One region of the Actinopolymorpha sp. NPDC004070 genome, then DNA from elsewhere that is predicted to be linked to it. Evidence: predicted binding sites of a transcription regulator. Region 1 holds the regulator's gene; each other region holds the start of a gene.
What was found. Region 1 encodes LexA, which represses DNA repair genes until DNA is damaged. Its sites were predicted from a motif close to TCGAACANNTGTTCGA; they were not measured.
Positions count from the first base shown of each region.

Region 1 (4,426 bases):
GTCCCGCCGGGCACGCAAGGCGCCCTGCGTGTCGCCGCGCACACGTGTCGGCGTCCTTGCAGGTCAGGCTCGCGGGGCGATTCGAAAGCAAGTTTCCGGCTCGGCGTGTCGGCCCGGAGATGTCGCGAATGGGCGACCTGTTCCTCCGCCGGTGGGGGCACGGAAGCGCACGGGACATGCCGGCACACGGCGCCCACGCCTGCACCGGCGGCCGGCGAGAGGCACAGGTCGGCGAGAGGCACAGGTCCGCGAGAGGCAGGTCGGAGGCAGGTCGGGGGATGGGCGAACAAGCCGCGGGACGGGCAGACACCCGGGCGGCAGCGCAACCGTGCACGTACGCAGTCGGACAGGCCGGCGGAAGGGACCTGGACAGACTGGCCGAAGGCGGGTCAGCGGGCCTGAACGGGGACGATCAGCCGCTGGCCGGCGCGCAGGTCTCCGGCGCGGGACAGGTCGTTCAGCCGGGCGATCTCGTCGACGGTCGCCCGCGGGTCGGCGCCAGGGGTGAGCTGGGTGGCGATCCCCCACATCGTCTCCCCGGGCTCCACCGTGATCGTGGTCGTGGCAGTCGGACGCTCCGCCCCGCCGGCCGCGGCATCGAACGCGGCCTGCGCCAGGAGCCCGAGGACGGCAACGAACGCCAGCGCCGCCATGGCCGTCAGCGTGGTCAGCGCCAGCCGGCCCCGCCGGGTCAGGCGCAGAGTGGAGGCGCCGTCCCGCCCGTCGTCCGGAAGCACGCACGACCGGACGCCCCGCGGTCGCGGGGGACGTCGGCGATCGGCCGGCGACCGCCGGGTGGGGCGCACCTGCCCGGGCGCCACCTCGCGCGGATCGACGTGAGGGACGGCAGGAACCTCCGCCCGAGCCCCGCCCATCCCCTCGTGCGGAACGCGGAGGAACGGGTGGACGCCGCGGGACGGGACGCCGTCACGCCGCACGCCATCGGCACGGCCGGCGCCCGGGTCCACCGGTGGCGCGACCGGACTGAGGTGCCGGCGGCCGCGCTCGGGAGCACCGCCGGCCCGACGGGACACGAAGTCCTCGAGATAGACCACCGACGCGCTGTTGCTCATCGTCCGACCTCCCACGAACACCGATTCACTTCCGTCACGTCGTCGCCCTCCGCCGTGTCGGCGCCGGCCGCTTCCGCTTCACACGTCCGCGTCTCCACTTCCGGCATCGGCGCTCGAACGACTGTTCGACGTACTTACTGATGGATTTCTACACCAGCCCACCGACAAGCACCAGAGTTCGCTCGAAAACACGTTCGACGCGGCTGTCCGGACGCTCCCTTACCTGGTGTTTCGTGGTTTCGTAAAACAATCGCGACACGCGTCGAACAGATGTTTGAAAGTGCTCTGACCAGGCTCTAGGCTCACTTCCGAGGGTCGGCAGAGTCGCGACCCGAAATCTGTGGAAGGAGACAGCCGCTATGCCCAAGCGGAAAAACACAGCGACCGAGTCCCCGACGGCGACCGTCCGGGAGCTCCCCGACGGACCACCCGACGCGACCGGGCTCACTCCACGCCAGCGACGCATCCTCGAGGTGATCCGCGACTCGGTGGAGACGCGCGGTTATCCCCCGGCGATGCGTGAGATCGGTGACCTCGTAGGGCTGACGTCGTCCTCGTCGGTCGCCCACCAGCTAAGGGTCCTGGAGACCAAGGGCTTCATCCGCCGCGACCCCAACCGGCCCCGGGCGCTCGAGGTGCTCGCACCGTCCACGTCCACCCGGCGGCCCCTGGCGGGAGTGCCGGCCTACGACGAGACCGACAGCGGCGAGGACCGCCCGGCCCCCGCGTTCGTGCCGGTGGTGGGCCGGATCGCGGCCGGTGGCCCGATCCTGGCCGAGCAGTCGGTCGAGGAGATCATGCCGCTGCCGCGCCAGCTCGTCGGCGAGGGTGAGCTCTTCCTGCTCCGCGTCCGAGGCGACTCCATGGTGGAGGCGGCCATCTGCGACGGCGACTGGGTGGTCGTGCGCCAGCAGCCCGAGGCGGAGTCGGGGGAGATCGTCTCGGCGATGATCGACGGCGAGGCGACCGTCAAGACCTATCGGCCCCGTGACGGCAAGGTGTGGCTGGTGCCTCACAATCCGGCGTACGAGCCCATCCCTGGAGACGATGCCGTCATTCTCGGTAAGGTCGTCGCCGTTCTACGTCGCGTCTGAGCAGGATGCGACGCTCGTCACAGGAGTCATCACCGGGAGCGACATGTCCGACCCAGCGGCTGAGACCGGCACCACGCCCGGATCCGATCAGGCACCCGTCAACATAGGTGTTGCCGAGTCCGGGCGTCCGGGACCTCCTCCGAAGGAGCCGCTGGACCCCAACGCCGGGAAGAGTCTGACCATCGAGGTGGACGGGACGCGATGGGCACGCGTCCCGATCCAGACCGACCTGTTCGGCCGGGGTGACCCGGTGGCGGACAAACTCAGCGACTACGTGGTCAAGACGGTCCGGCTCGCCGAGGACGACAGCAGGTTCGAGGGCGCGTTCGACGAGCCCTGGTACGTCGTGGTGAGCGAGAAGATCGTGGCGATCTCCCAGGGACGGTCCTACTTCACCTGGGAGATCAACCCGACTCCGGCGGCCCGGGTGCTGTCGAAGTGGGTGCAGCGCACACCGCACGGCATCGGACTCGGCAGCCCGTGGACCATGCAGCTGGCGATCAAGGAGGCCGGGCTTCCGCGCATCATGGTCGCGGCCGGGGCGAGCGTCGTGGGCAAGGCACTGGGCCGGCGCGGCTGGTTCTACCGGGTCGCCGGTCACCGGGTCAACGCGATCGACGGCCCGACGCCCTACTCCGCGTTCCCGTCCAACGTCTCCGCGAAGCTGCCGCCGAAGGCCCCCGACAAGATGGCCGCCGAGATCACCGCGACGCTTCGCAAGGTGCTCCCGCCGGGTCCGGCCGGCACGCTCGGCGGCACCGTGGTGATCGATTCCAACGACCTGGGCCGGGATGTCCTGGGCCACGACACCAGCCGGCCGGCCGAGTTCTTCGCCGAGCTCTTCCGCGACAACCCGTTCGGCCAGGGCCGGCAGCAGACCCCTGTCGCGGTGTGCGTCCACCGCCCCTGACCCGGCCGGCGACCAGCTGACGCCGGCTGTGCTCGCGCGGTCTCAGCTCTCGCGGGCCGACCGCAGCCGGCGCAGCGCACCGAGCGCGACGTCGCGGTCTCCGGTGAACCACATCGGCGGCAGCGACGCCCGCAGGTAGTTGCCGTATCGCGCGGTGACCAGCCGCGGGTCGAGCACCGCCACCACTCCACGGTCGGTCGACCTGCGGATGAGGCGACCGACCCCCTGCGCGAGCAGGAGCGCGGCGTGCGTGGCCGCCACGGACATGAAGCCGTTCCCTCCCGCCTCGTCGACCGCGCGCTGACGCGCCGACATCAGCGGGTCGTCCGGGCGCGGGAACGGAATCCTGTCGATGATCACGAGCTGACAGGCGTCCCCCGGCACGTCGAGGCCCTGCCACAGGGACAGCGTCCCGAACAACGACGTGTCCGGCTCGGCGGCGAACCTCCGGTGCAGCTCACTCAGCTGCCCCTCGCCCTGGCAGAGCACCTCCGTTCCCAGCCGGTCCCGCACCGCCGCGGCCGCCTCCTCCGCCGCCCGGCGGGACGAGAACAACCCCAACGTCGCACCGCCGGCCGCCTCCACCAGCTCGCCGACCTCCTCCAGGACACGCGGGGAGATCCCGCCACGACCGGGCGGAGCCAACCTGCGGGCGACGTAGAGGATCGCCTGCCGCTCGTAGTCGAACGGCGAGCCGACATCCAGAGCGCGCCATGGCAGCGGCTCCACGACGTCCTTGCCGCCCTCACCCGCCGGTTCGCGGTCCTGCTTCCCGGTCTGTTCGGGCGTACCCCCGCCGGCCCGGCCGTCCTCCCCGTCCGGGATCCGGTCGACCGGGCGCAGACCCACCGACCGTGCGGCGGAGTCGAAGTCCCCGCCCAGCTTCAGTGTTGCCGAGGTGAGGACGCAGGTCCGCTCGGCGAGCAGCTTCTCCCGTAGCAGGCCCGCGACCGACAGCGGCGCGACCCGAAGCTCCGGACCACCCCGCTCGCGTTCGGCCACCCACACCACGTCGTACGGCGACAACGCGCTGACGCGTTCGGCGACGTCGCGGATCTGCTCGACGTAGGAACGCGCCTGCCGCCGGCCCGACTCGGCGTCGGAGTCCTTCTTCTCGCTGGGGAACGCCGACCAGGCCGCGCGCGCGGAGTCACGGACCAGTGCGACCGCGGCGGCCAGCTCAGAGCTGGGTGTCTCCACCCTGCCCAGCGGGGCGGACGCCAGCGCCGAGCGCAGCGCCTCCCCCGCGTCCTCCAGCGGGTCGGCCTCACCGCCCTCGCAGAACGGGGTCGCCCTCCGGGCGGCGCGCTCGATCATGCCCGGGCTGAGCTCGGCCGAGGCGGTCCCGG
Region 1 is NZ_JBEXMJ010000007.1:322,204-326,629, reverse strand. It holds gene ABZV93_RS15490 (LysM domain-containing protein) at 390-1,073, opposite strand; gene lexA (transcriptional repressor LexA) at 1,433-2,167, shown strand; gene ABZV93_RS15480 (hypothetical protein) at 2,211-3,077, shown strand; gene ABZV93_RS15475 (ATP-dependent DNA helicase) at 3,120-4,426, opposite strand, start outside.

Region 2 (4,426 bases), on a different contig from region 1:
GCCTGGGTGGCCGACCTCGGCAAGCTCTTCTTCGGACCGTGGCAGGGCCGGTCCGACCTGCGCGAGGCCTTCCTGGACGGGTACGGGCACGCGCTGACCGCCGATGACCTCGGCCACCTCCTCCACGGGCACGCGTTGACCGTGACCTGGCAGCTCATCTGGTCCACCCGGCACGACAACCTGAGCTTCGCCGCCGGCATCCGTGAGGTTCTGCGCGGACTGATGCGGCGCGCCTACTCCTGACCGCGACAACTCGTCGGCGCAGAGTCGGAGGACTTCGGCGCGGCCTCGGAAGACCTCGGCACAGCATCGGAAGACCTCGGCGGCGGTCATGGGCGGATGACCTGTTGTCGTACGTCCACCCACTCCGGCGGGACGTACTCCGGATGGCCGTGCGTGCCCATCCTGACCACCCATCCCCGATGGTGGACGAAGGTGTGATGCGACGTGCACAGCAGAACTCCGTTTTTCAGGTCGGTCGGGCCGAAGTCGTCCCAGGCAGCCATGTGGTGCGCGACGCAGCGGCGTTCGGGGACCTGGCAGCCGGGGAAGTGGCAGTGGGATCCGTCCCGGACGGCGAGTGCCCGTCGCTGGGCCTCGGAGAAGAACCGGTCGGCCATTCCGACGTCGAGGACCTCGCCGTGGCCGCCGAGCACCACCGGGATGATGTTCGCGTCGCACGCCATCCGCCGAACCGTGGCAACGGACAGCGGCTGCCCGCGGAGACCGGAGATCCGAGCTGATCCGCCACCGCCGCATTTGCTGCAGCCGTCGTGCGGATCCATGGCAGCCTCCGGCCCCGCCGCACCCTGCTCGAATTCGGGCTCGGCGTCGTCCTGCGTCCCGGGACCCCAGTCCTCGGGTCCGGTATCGGTTTCCCTATCAGCCCCGGGTCCCGTTCCAGCTTCCCTTTCGGCTTCCGGGTCGGTTCCGGCGGTGGTCTTCGGTTGTGGGTGCTGGCCGGGTTCTCGCGGTCCAGGTGTTCGGTCCGCGACACCGCCCGGACCGGGTGAGCTGGATGCGTCGAGTGGAACGTGTGCCCCGAATGGGCTGGGTGACAGTTTGTCCTTGCCCGCTTGACCATCCCGGCTACTCGTCGCCCGCTGGCCACCGGGACGACCACGGTCGTCGGCGGCGGTTGCCCCGCTGGTCTCGTGCAGGTCTGTCGTCTCGCCCCGATCAGCCGCCGCCGCGTACGGGTTGCCGGGGTCGGCCGGCGGGGCTGTCTCGCCAGGGCCGTCCGTCGGATCCGGGTCAACGACCTCTTCGTCAACCCCGGGTTGCGACGCGGCTCCCGCGGTGTCATTGGTGCCCACACCGGCGTTGTCGCTCGGCTCTGCTTCCCCGGTGCCATTGGTGTCGTCGGTCTGCTTGCTGGGCTTGGAACTGGCAGGCGTGGCACCTGCGGTGCCGCGGGGGCTCTCGCCCGGCCCGGACTCTCCCGACCCGGGCTGTCCCGGCTCAGAACTCTTGGTGCGTTTGGTGTCCTCTTCCTGGGACTGGCCCTTGGCCTTGCGCTTGGCCTTTCGTTGGGCTTGGCGTTTGGCGTCGGGGGTCTGGCAGCCACACGGCATGGGCCGGACGGGGTTGAGGTCGTCGATGGTGCCGAACCCGACACCGTTCATCAGGTTGTGCAGATCGATCAGCACGGTGACGCAGTCCCGACCCCGGCCACGGCTGGGTGAGGCCTGGTGCTGCGCCCACCTGGCGACCAACTCCGCGAACGCGTCCCCACGCTTTTGGTCCAGGGGACGGTCGTCGGGTTCGGGGCGGGTGTCACGGGCAACCAGCGCCTCGACCAGCTTGCGGAGGACTTCCATCTCCAGCACCGGCAGCTTGATCACCACGGTCTCCGAACCGGGAATCCCGTTCGGCGCATACCGCAGGGACCGAGAGCGTTCGGCAGTGCGTTCGTCGTCCTCGAGTTCTTTACCGAGGCGGCGTTCCCACTCCTCCGGGGCCACCACCCGCAGCAGGTGCCGTCCGAGCAGGCGCACGTCGTCGGGGTTACGCCGCTTGGACTCCGCGATCAGGTACTCCTCGGCCTCTACGCGCTGTTCCAGGCTGATCCTCTTCGGGAGGTCCTTGATCGCCCCCGCGATCACTTGCGCGTGCCTGAACGACAGTTCTCCACGCGCCAGTGCCCGGGCGGTGAGAGTGATGGTGCGGTCGAGGTCGCGGGACAAGGCGACGGTGGCGTAGGAATCCTTCTTGCCCATCCGCTGGCTGTTGCGCAGCCACGTCGCGGTCGTAGCCGCACCCGTGGCCTTGCCGACGTCGCAGACCTCGGCCCTGGCCACCATCGCCAGCTTCAAGGCGGCCATCATCGCCTCGCCGACCTGGTGCAGGTCGAACAACCGGCCCAGCTTCTCGGGCCGAAGTGACAGCATCGGCGCCGCCAGCGCGTCACCGACGACAGAACGGACCTGAACCAGCGCAGCCTCCAGACGCTGCTCGGCGTCGATGCCGCCGTCCCAGCCCGAAGGATTCTGCACTGTCGAATATATGTTCGAACTCTACAGGCTGCCACCGACAGCTAACCCGTTGTCCACAACGCGATCCCGAAAACACGCCGATCCGCTACCTGTGGACAAAAACCTGGCGGCTCCGGCAGAGCCGGTTGGTGAGGCACACACATCCTGGCGCTTCGCCGGCCCACGGGCTCAGCTCGTTACACCCGTCGGATCGGGCACGACCGCAGGGGGCGACGATACGCCGCCCCTCCCAGTGCCTGGCCGTCAGTCCTGGCCGTCAGTCCTGGCCGTCAGTCCTGGCCGTCAGACCTGGCCGTCAGACCTGGCCGTCAGTTCGCCGGATCACCCTCGTCGGCGACGGTGATCGCTCCCGACGGGCACAACTGCGTCGCCTCCCCGGCGATGTCGGCCTCGGCAGCATCCGGTTGGCGGAGCAGTACCACCAGTCCGTCCTCGTCGCTCTGCTCGAAGATGTCCGGCGCGGTCAGCACGCACATCCCTGCGCCACAACAGATGTCCCGGTCAACGTTGATCCTCATCCGTCACCTCCCGTACCGGTGAACTCCGTGCCGCACAAACGTAGCGCGGGCGAAGCGCGCAGCCCCACCGACCAGACCGCGCTACCACGCCACCGGCAGACTGTGCACGCCGTAGATGGCCATGTCGGTTCGCAGCTGTACGTTTTCCGGCTCCACCGCCAGCCGGAGATTCGGGAACCGCGCGAGCAACTGGGCGAACCCGGTCCGCATCTCGATCCGTGCCAGCTGCTGACCGAGGCACTGGTGGATGCCGTGCCCGAACGCCAGGTGCCCGGTCGCCGAACGGCGCAGGTCGAGTCCGTCGGGGTTGCCGAAGCGCTCCGGGTCACGGTTGGCGGCGGGCAGGGACAAGGTGACGACCTCGCCGGCCCGCACCAGTTCGCCGTCGAGCTCGACGTCCTCCAGCGCGGCCCGCGTGGGCCCGATGTGCACGATGGTGAGGTAGCGCAGCAACTCCTCCACGGCGTTCTCCTCCAGCGAGGGATCCGCGCGCAGCGCCGCGAGCTGGTCGGGGTGCTGCAGCAGGGCGAACGTACCCAGCCCCAGCATGTTGGCGGTCGTCTCGTGCCCGGCGATCAGCAGCAGCACGGCGATGCCGGCGACCTCCTCGTCGTCGAGCCCACCACCGGCGATCAGCGTGCTGATCAGGTCGTCGGCGGGCGCTTCCCGCTTGCGTACGACCAACCCGTGGAGGTACTGCCGCAGCGAGACGAGCGCGCCCATCGCCTCCTCGAAACTGGAGTCCAGATGGAGCAGCACCCTGGTGTCGTGCTGGAACTTCTCCCTGTCGGTGTACGGAACACCGAGCAGTTCGCAGATCACCAGCGAGGGGATCGGCAGCGCGAACGCAGCGACCAGATCGGCGGGTGGGCCGTGGCGTTCCATCGCCTCCAGGTGCTCGGCCGTGATGCGCGCGATCCGGTCCTCCAGGTCCCGCATCCGCCGGACGGTGAAGTGGGACGTCAGCTGGCGCCGGTAACGAGTGTGCTCGGGTGGGTCCATACCGATGAAGAAGCCCGGCTCGGCTGGCCCGGGGTGCTCTTCCTCGAAGGCGATCCGGCGAGGAGCATGTTGCAGCTCACGGCGCCGGCTGAATCTCGGGTCGGCCAGCACCGCTCGCGCCAGCGGATAGCTCGTCACCAGCCAGCCCTGCGACCCGCCGGGGTAGCGCAACCGGCTGATCGGGCGTTCCTCGCGTAAGGCCTCGAGTACCGCGGGTGGGTCGAACGGGTCGGATCGTTCGACAGGGAGGCCGTCCACCAGTGGCATGGGCGCCACGGATGTCGGCATGGTCTTCGCCATCACGCGCTCCTCACGTTCCGGATCTCGGTTCGGTCCTCCGTCCTCCTTCCAGCAAACACCCGCGATGCTGAAATTACAACCAGTGTAAATATGCTTTCGATGTACGGGGCT
Region 2 is NZ_JBEXMJ010000009.1:4,672-9,097, reverse strand. It holds gene ABZV93_RS17185 (aminoglycoside phosphotransferase family protein) at 1-243, shown strand, start outside; gene ABZV93_RS17180 (DUF222 domain-containing protein) at 330-2,495, opposite strand; gene ABZV93_RS17175 (ferredoxin) at 2,804-3,013, opposite strand; gene ABZV93_RS17170 (cytochrome P450) at 3,095-4,315, opposite strand.
Region 2: the regulator LexA is predicted to act here: its motif matches at 2,498-2,513, upstream of ABZV93_RS17180 (DUF222 domain-containing protein).

Region 3 (4,426 bases), on a different contig from region 1:
ACGTTGTGTGTCGTACGTTCCGAGTCGCCCGTTTCGGTCTCAGGAGCAGCCATGACGGCTAACCCGCGAGGTATCGCACTCGACCCGGCCGCGCAGGCGTTCGCCGAGGCGACCGACGCACCGCCCTATCTGTACGAGCTGCCGCCAGAAGAGGGCCGGGCGGCGTTGGACGAGGTCCAGTCCGGCGAGGGCGTCGACCGGCCCGAGGTGGCCGAGCAGTGGGTGACCGTGCCGTACGGCGATGGCGGCGACCCCACCGGGTCCGTGCGTGTGCGGATCCTCCGCCCGCCGCGGGCACGGGGCCTGCTGCCGGCGATCGTCTACGTGCACGGCGCCGGCTGGGTGTTCGGCAACGCGCAGACCCACGACCGGCTGGTCCGCGAGCTCGCCACGCAGGCGCAGGCAGCCGTGGTCTTCCCGGAGTACGACAGGGCACCGGAGGCGCGCTACCCCGTCGCGCTGGAGCAGTGCTACGCGGCGGCGCAGTGGGTGTGCGCCCAGGGCGCCCTGCAGGGACTGGACTCCTCCCACATCGCGGTGGCCGGTGACTCGGTGGGCGGCAACCTGGCGATCGCCCTTACCCTGCTGGCGAAACAACGTGGGGACGTGCGGTTTGCCGCGCAGGTGGAGTTCTACCCCGTGACCGACGCGGCGTTCGACACCGGCTCGTACGAGGAGTTCGCCGAGGGTTACCACCTGCGCCGGGACGCCATGCGGTGGTTCTGGGACCAGTACACCCCCGACGAGAAGGAGCGGGCCCATGTCACGGTGTCCCCGCTGCGTGCCGACACCGACGACCTGCGCGACCTGCCGCCCGCGCTGGTGATCACCGCGGAGGCCGACGTGCTCCGTGACGAGGGAGAGGCGTTCGCGGTCAACCTGCGCCGGGCGGGGGTGCCCACGACCGCGGTGCGGTACGCCGGGATGATCCACGACTTCGTGATGCTGGACGCGCTCCGTGACACCGGGGCTGCGCGGGCGGCGGTGGCCCAGGCGGCGACCTGGCTGCGGGACCACCTCAAGGCGTGAGCCGCCCCGGCCCTGGCCGCGCGGCCGGTCAGGTCGCGCGGGCCGCGCGGTCGTAGGCGGCGCGGGGGATCTGGGTGGCGAGCTTGCCGCCACTGACGTCGATCAGCGTCCCGGTGACGTACCCGGCCTGGTCGGAGGCGAGGAAGCAGACCAGGTTGGCGATGTCGTCCGGCGTACCCCAGCGGCGGATCGTGAGCAGGTCCAGCAGCCTGTCCTGTTCGTCGGGGGAGCGTTCGGCGAAGTGGTTCATCTGGGTGGGGACCATGCCCGGGGCGTAGGCGTTCGCGGTGATGTCCCATGGGCCGAGCTCGCCGGCGAGTGCCTGGGTGAAGTGCGCCACCGCCGCCTTCGCCGCCGCATAGGCCGAGCCCCCGGCGCTGGGGACGATGGCGGCGAACGACGAGGCGTTGATGATGCGCCCGGAACGCTGCTCCTTCATTACCGGCACGACGGCCTTGCACATCAGGAACGTTCCGGTGAGGTTGACGTCCTGGCAGCGGCGCCAGCTCTCCTCCGACAGGACGTCGACGGGGCCGCCCGCGACGATGCCGGCGTTGTTGACCAGGATGTCGATGCGGCCGTATCGGCGTACGGTCTCCTCGACGACCTCCTGGATGCGCGCCGCGTCGGTGACGTCACAGACGAACTGGCTCGCCGGCACGCTGGTCTCGGAGGTGAGCTCGGCGCCGAGGGAGTCCAGGTCGCCGGGGTGGACGTCCAGCGCCACGGTGGTGACCCCTTCGGCGGCCAGCCGGCGCACCAGCGCGCGGCCGATCCCGCGCCCGGCGCCGGTGACGATGGCAACCCGTCCGGTGAGATCGATGTGCATGCCCGCCAGCCAACCACGAAGCCGGGCGGGCGGCGGCCGACCTGTCCGGGCATGGTCTGCGCCGTCTCGCCCATCGAGCCCGGGGGTGTGGGTGCCGGGGCTCAGCGCACGCCGCGCGGGCGGAACTGGATGCTGATCCGCGGCCCGACCACGCCCCTGGTCTTGGGCACGCAGTGCTCCCAGGTGCGCTGACAGGAACCGCCCATCACGATCAGGTCGCCGTGGCCCAGTGGGTGGCGGATCGTCTCACCGCCGCCGCGTGGCCGCAGCAGCAGGGAACGCGGGGCGCCGAGGGAGATGATCGCCACCATGGTGTCGTCGGTGCGGCCGCGGCCGATCCGGTCACCGTGCCAGGCGACACTGTCACTGCCGTCGCGGTAGAGACACAGCCCGGCGGTGCGGAACGGCTCACCCAGCTCCTCGGCGTAGTGGGCGTCAAGCGCGGCCCTGGCCTCGTCGAGCAACGGGTCGGGAAGGGGAGTGTCCTCGTCGTAGAAGCACAGCAGCCGCGGGACGTCGACAACCCGGTCGTACATCTGCCGCTTCTCGGCGTACCACGGAACGACCTCACTCAACCGCTCGAACAGCTGGTCGGAGCCGCGCACCCAGCCCGGCCGCAGGTCGATCCACGCTCCGTAGCTGAGCGGCACGCGGCGGACGGCGCCGGCGAGCTCGGCCAGGCCCGGCTCGTCGGCGTAGTCCAGCAGGGAGCCCTGGAACGCCGAGGTCACGCCTCGACCCTACCCGATGCTTCGAACAGACGTTCGCCGTGTGGGACGTGTCGGGGATCAGCCGGACGTTTCGGACGACTCCGCGACATGGAACGTCACCCGGCGGTTCAATGGCGATCACATGACAGGGATTACATGGGAGGGCGGGGAATGAGCCGGCATCGGTTCCACGGGGACCCGGCCCGCTTCGAGGTGGTCGCGGCGTACGTCGGAGAGCGGTTCCCGGCGGCGAAGTACGTCGCGGACGTCGCCGGTGGCCAGGGCATGCTGGCGCGTCTGCTGCGCAAGCGGTACGGCATGGAGTGCGAGGTGGTGGACCCGCGCGGATGGACGCTGAAGGGCGTGCCCGGGCGGGCGGAGGAGTACTCCGCGAAGATGGCCGACTTCTACGACGTCGTGGTCGGTCTCCACCCGGACGAGGCGCTGCGGGAGGTGGTGGATTCGGCCGTTACGCGTCCGGTTCTGGTGGTGCCCTGCTGCAACTTCTGGGATCGATCCCACAAGCTGGGCCAGACCGACCTCCTCGCCGCGATCGTCGCCCACCACCGGGGCCTGGGTGGCGCCTGCGAGACCGTACGGCTGGACTTCCGCGGCCCGAAGAACCTCGGCCTCGTGCTCGAGCCACCCTGTGCCTGACCTGTGCCTGACCTGTGCCTGACCTGTGCCTGACCTGTGAGTTTCGCGTATGTCCGAATTGTCTTGTGCCGCTGTCGTTTCTGCGGCGAGGATCGACCGGTGACCGCAGAACGCAGGTTCGCCGACCCTGAGCACCTGGCCGCGCTCGCCCGCGCGGTGTTCGGCAACCGCCGCCGGCTGGTTGCCACCGAACGACTGGCCGGTGGCACCAAGAAGGGCGTGTACCGCCTCGCGTTCGACGACGACAGCACGGCGATCGTCTACAGCTGGGACCCGGACGAGAACTACTGGCCGTCCTCGCCGAGCGGCGACGGCGACGGTGCCGACCAGGGTGACGGCAAGGGTGACGGCAAAGCTGACGGCAAGGGTGACGACGAGGACTGGGCGGACCCGTTCTCGCACGCCTCCGGCTTCGAGTTGTTCGAGGCCGCGCGCACTCACCTGGACGCGGTGGGCGTACGCAGCCCGCGGGTCTACCTCGCGGACCGAAGCCGGGCGCACTTCCCGGCGGACGTCGCGGTCGTCGAGGATCTCCGTGGTCCGAACCTTGAGACGCTGCTGGTGGACGATCCGGCAGCGGCGAGCGCGGTCGTGGGCCGGCTGGGTGACGCCCTCGGCCGCATGCACGCCCACCTCGGACCGACGTACGGCAAGGTCGCCATGGTCAAGGGCGGAGGTCGCCCGGTCGGCTCCTCGTGCGAGCAGGTCGTTCTCGACAACGCGCTCGCCGATCTCGCCGGGGCAGCGTCTCGTGACCGGCGAGTGGCGAGAGCGCACGACGAGTTCGCCGACGTCCTCCGGCTGCTGGCGGGTGCCATCCGCCCTCGCACCGAGTACGGCCTCATCCACGGCGAGCTGGGACCGGATCACGTGATGGTCGGGTCCGACGGTGCCCCGGTCCTCATCGACATCGAGGGCCTGATGTTCTTCGACGTCGAATGGGAGCACGTCTTCCTGCGGATCCGCTTCGGCGCGCACTATGCGGCCCTTCGCCGGGACGACCTGGACAGGCAGCGGCTCGCGCTCTACCGCCTCGCGATGCACCTGTCGCTCGTCGCGAACCCTCTGCTCATCCTCGACACCGACTTCCCCAACCGGGAGGGTATGCGGAGGATCGCCGAGGCGAACCTCGCACAGTCGTTCGGCTTCCTGAACTGAGTCGGGTCTTCGAACCGAGTCCGCCTGGCACGGCCGAACGGCC
Region 3 is NZ_JBEXMJ010000001.1:153,943-158,368, forward strand. It holds gene ABZV93_RS00690 (alpha/beta hydrolase) at 52-1,029, shown strand; gene ABZV93_RS00695 (SDR family NAD(P)-dependent oxidoreductase) at 1,058-1,858, opposite strand; gene ABZV93_RS00700 (alpha-ketoglutarate-dependent dioxygenase AlkB) at 1,960-2,589, opposite strand; gene ABZV93_RS00705 (hypothetical protein) at 2,740-3,225, shown strand; gene ABZV93_RS00710 (phosphotransferase) at 3,325-4,383, shown strand.
Region 3: the regulator LexA is predicted to act here: its motif matches at 2,611-2,626, upstream of ABZV93_RS00700 (alpha-ketoglutarate-dependent dioxygenase AlkB).

Region 4 (4,426 bases), on a different contig from region 1:
TCGGCGACGGTGAGTGCGTCATCGTCCCACGCGAACTTCCCGGCGTGCGGCGCCATCGACGGCGACAACAACCCCGAGGACTGGCTGGTCGCGACCGGGTGGAACGACGCCACCAGGCTGATCTTCCCCGACTGGCTGGCGGCGACGTTCACCCAACCGCACCAGGTGAGCCGGGTGGACCTGTACTCGCTGGGCACCGCTCGCTATCCGGCCGACCGGAACGCGCTGCGGGACTGGGACGTGCAGGTCTGGGATGCCGGTGCCAACGCGGGTAGTGGCGACTGGCGTACGGTCGCCAGCGTGCGCGGAAACACCGTCGCCATGGTCAGCTCGACCTTCGATCCCGTCTCCACGACCGCGGTGCGGATCCTTGCCCTTGCCTCGAACGACGCGACGTACTCCCGCATCGTCGAACTCGAGATCTACGAGTGACCGGAGACCTGCGGGTGAGCCGGCATCTGCGGTGCGTCGGAATCTGCGGGTAGGGACGGGTGTGTCGGGTGACCAGGCGGCCGGCGGCGTCAGTTCGGTGCGGCTTGGGTGTCGAGGATGACGCTGATGGCGTAGTGGAGGTCGAGGGGGTCACCGGACCACCAGGGTGGGGTGAGGGCGTCTTGGTCGAGTGGTTGGTGTGGGTTGATCCAGGGGTGGAGCGCGGATCGGGCCGCGTGGTCGTGGTCGTGGTCGGTGGTGGTGTGGGCTGGTCTTTTGGTGGGGCCGGGTAGTGGGGGTGTGGCGGGGATTTCGGTGCCGTCGGGTCGGTGGAAGGTGAAGGTCCCGTCGGGGTGGGCGGTGAAGGTGTGGTTGCCTTCGTGGGCGAGCCAGTGGTGGTAGCGGCAGATGAGGATGAGGTTGTTCAGGCTGGTTGGGCCGCCGTGGCTCCAGTGGCGTACGTGGTGGATTTGGAGTCCGCGGCGGGTGGTGCAGCTGGGGGCTTGGCAGGTGTGGTGTGCGCGGATTCGGACGGCTCGTGCGGTGGCGGTGCGGGGGAATCTGGTGGGGTCGCTCAGGCCGTGGATCTGTCCGTCGTGGCCGAGGTGGAGGTTGGTGACGGTGGCTTCGCAGGCGAGCCGGTCGGTTGTTTCGGGTGGGAGTGGGGTGCCGTCGTCGAGGGATGCGGGGTGGTGCGGTGCGGTGGCCGTGCCTGGGGCTGCTGCGGGGGTCAGGTGGACGATGATGCGGTACTTGTCGGCGGAGTTGAGGAATGCCGGGGTGTTGGTCAGCAGCGTTTCGGCCATCAGGACGAGGGCGTCGGCGGCCAGTGCCCCGCGGTGGCGGTGCGGGATGGCCCGCGGGGTGCCGTCTGGTGGTGGGTCGTTCGGTGGGGTCTGGTCCGGCGGGGGTTCTTCCGCGGAAGAATCCGAGTTCGGAGGGGGCGTGGGTTCGCTGCCGCCCGGGGCGGGGTTGGTGGAGTTGCCGGATCCCGCGGAGTCGCGGTCCTGGACCGGCGCTTCTGCGGAAGGGGAGGCTGGCTCGGGTGATGTAGTTGGCGCGGGTGGCCCAGGTTTCCGAGCGAGCAGGGTGTCGAGTGCGGCTTCGAGTGCGGCGACGACGACTGCACCTTCGTCGGGGGCGAGTCTTCCGCGGATGACCAGCGAGCCGTCGTCGTCGGTGTACCACCAGACCCCGCGGCGCATAGCTCGGCGGAGGTTCTGGTCCTTGGAACGAGCCGCCGCACAGCCGCGGGCGATCCGGTCGAGCTGGGAGGCGGTGGCACTGCGCGCGAGATTGAGCAGTTCGTCCTCGGCGTCTGCCTCGGCGTCTTCTGCCGTGGCGTCCTCGTCGTCCTCGTACCCGTGGTCGTCCTCGGCGTCTGCGTGTCCCTGCGGTCCCTGATCGCTCGTACCTGCTGTGTCTGGGGGGTGTTTGGCTGGAGTGGTGGCGCCGGGCTCGCCGTTCGCTTCGGGTTCGGCATGTTGTGCTCGACGGCCGGTCTCGTCCGCGGTCTCGCTCGTGCCCGCCCCCTTGGTCTTGCCCGCATTCGTGGTCTTGTCGCCGGTGGTAGGGCGATCGGCTTGGGACGAGCGTTGGTCGGCGTCGGCGATCCTGGTCAGGGCGCGGACCTTGGAGTAGGACAGGCGCCCGGCGGCGAACTCCGCGGCGACCTTCGGGAGGTTTTCGAGGGCACGGCCGACGCGGAGGTGTTCGTAGGCGGCGGACAGGCTCATCCCGCACCGCCAGGACAGCCACTGCGCGGTCGACCTGCACCCGCAGGTGCGCCAGCCCTCGCGCCGGTCGAAGGCGACGATCAGCCGTAACCACTCGTGGGTGGCGATGGCGATCCTGGACGCAAGGTCGCAGATCTCGGCCTCCAAGCCTTCCAGCGACCTGGGCGTACCTGAGCCGGCCCCACCTGAGCCGGGCGGAGACTCTCCTACTCCTGTAGTGGCCTGGTCAGGGGACGCGGGGTGTGGGATCCGCGCCGCAGGAGTGGAGGCCGACGCGGGCGCGTCCTTCGGCACAGCGGTGAAGGCCGAGGTGGGGGAAGTGCAATCGCTCATGTGTTCGATGGTAGACCTGGCCGCCGACAGGCTCGCTGATTCGGCGAACCGGCCGGTCGGCGAGTCTCACCCCCGCGCCGCCTCGCGCCGAGAGTGAATGCGGTGCGGACTACAACGGAGCTGCGGTGCGGAGTACGACGGGGCCGGACACATGCCGACCGGAGTCCGACGGGGACGGGAGACTCCTCACGAAGAGCCGCGAGAGGTGGCGGGCCCACGCGCCTCCCGGATTCTTCCGCGGAAGAATCCGGGAGGCCGGCCGTCCATCCACGGCAGCTCGCGCCGGTACGAGATCATCGGCAAGCCGCCTCCGGTGGCTTCGGGCCGAGACGGATTCTTCCGCGGAAGAAAATCCGGCCGTGCTCGTCATCCGCGGGGTGGCGGTCACAGTCCGCGCCGGCCTCCCGTACGGGCTGGAGCGGAGTGGTCGGCGACGCGTCGGTGACGGACCGGACTCGCAGTCGGCTCCACGGGGCTGGGCCTCGACGTGGTCCGCCGCGACGCGGAGGAGGCAGGCGGGCGCCTGCTGGTCGGGCGGTCGCCGGCCGGAGGCGCACGGGTGGCACTGGAACTCCCGCCCGCCTGAGCCGGAGCGGGCAGCGGCAGTGATCGCGGCAGGTCAGTGCGACGCCTTGGCGCGCAGGTGGCTGGTGAACCAGCGGGTGGCCTGGTCCGCGACGGCTTCGAGGGTGCCGGGTTCCTCGAAAAGGTGCGTGGCGCCGGGCACGACGTGCACGGACTTCTCGCAGTGCAGGCGGCGGGCGGCGTCGAGGTTGAGGTCGACGACGACGGGGTCGTGGCCGCCGACGATCAGGAGCGTCGGCGCCCGGACGAGGTCGAGGTCGGACGCGGCGAGGTCGGGCCGGCCGCCACGGGAGACCACCGCGGCGACGTTGGTCGAGTCGGCCACCTCGGCTGCTGCGGACAGTGCCGCGGCCGCACCGGTACTGGCGCCGAAGTAGCCGATCGGCAGGTCGCGCGTCGCGGGGTGTTCGCGCAGCCAGTTGGTGACTTCCACCAGCCTCGTGGCGAGCAGGGGTATGTCGAAGACGTTGGCGCGGTCGCTTTCTTCCGCGGAGGAAAGCAGGTCGAACAACAGCGTGCCCAGGCCGGCGGCGTTCAGTGCGGAGGCGACGAACTGGTTACGCGGGCTGTGCCGGCTGCTGCCACTGCCGTGGGCGAACACGACCATCCCGGTGGCGTTCTCCGGCAGCGTGAGATGACCGGCGAGCCGTTGCGTACCGGCCGGGATCGTGACCTCCTCGTCCACGCGCTCCGCGCCTTCCGCGTGCTCCGTGCCTTCCGCGTGCTGCGTGGGTTCGGTGTGCTGCGAGTGCGCTGCGTCGGCTGCGTCCTGGGCCTCGTGCAGCAGCGCGACGACCTCGCTGTCGGGCGTCTGCCGGAAGTCGGAGTAGAACTCCCCGATCGCGTAGAACGACTCCGGGGTGTCAAGGCAGACCACTTCGTCGGCGGCCATCGACAGGTACTCGACCGCGCGGGGCGAGGCGACCGGGGCGGCCAGTATCGTGCGGGCCGCACCGAGCTGGCGGGCCACCTGGCAGGCGACCCAGGCGGTCGACCCGGTGGCGATCCCGTCGTCGACGACGATGACCGTGCGACCCGCCAGCCGGGTCTGCGGACGGTTGCCGCGGAACGCCTGCGCGCGGCGGGTGAGCTCGGCGTGTTCGCGCTTCTCCACGGCCCGGAGTTCTTCGGGCCGGACGCCGGACTTCCGTACCAGCGACTCGTCCACGAACCGCACGCCGCCCTCGCCGATCGCGCCCATCGCGAGCTCCGGCTGGGACGGCACACCGAGCTTGCGGACGACGAGGACGTCGAGCGGCGCGTCGAGCGCCCGTGCGACCTCGAACGCGACCGGTACGCCGCCCCGGGGGAGCCCGAGAACCACCATGTCGGGCGCTTTG
Region 4 is NZ_JBEXMJ010000011.1:95,309-99,734, reverse strand. It holds gene ABZV93_RS20550 (discoidin domain-containing protein) at 1-432, shown strand, start outside; gene ABZV93_RS20545 (DUF222 domain-containing protein) at 522-2,315, opposite strand; gene ABZV93_RS20540 (phosphoribosyltransferase) at 3,121-4,426, opposite strand, start outside.
Region 4: the regulator LexA is predicted to act here: its motif matches at 2,494-2,509, upstream of ABZV93_RS20545 (DUF222 domain-containing protein).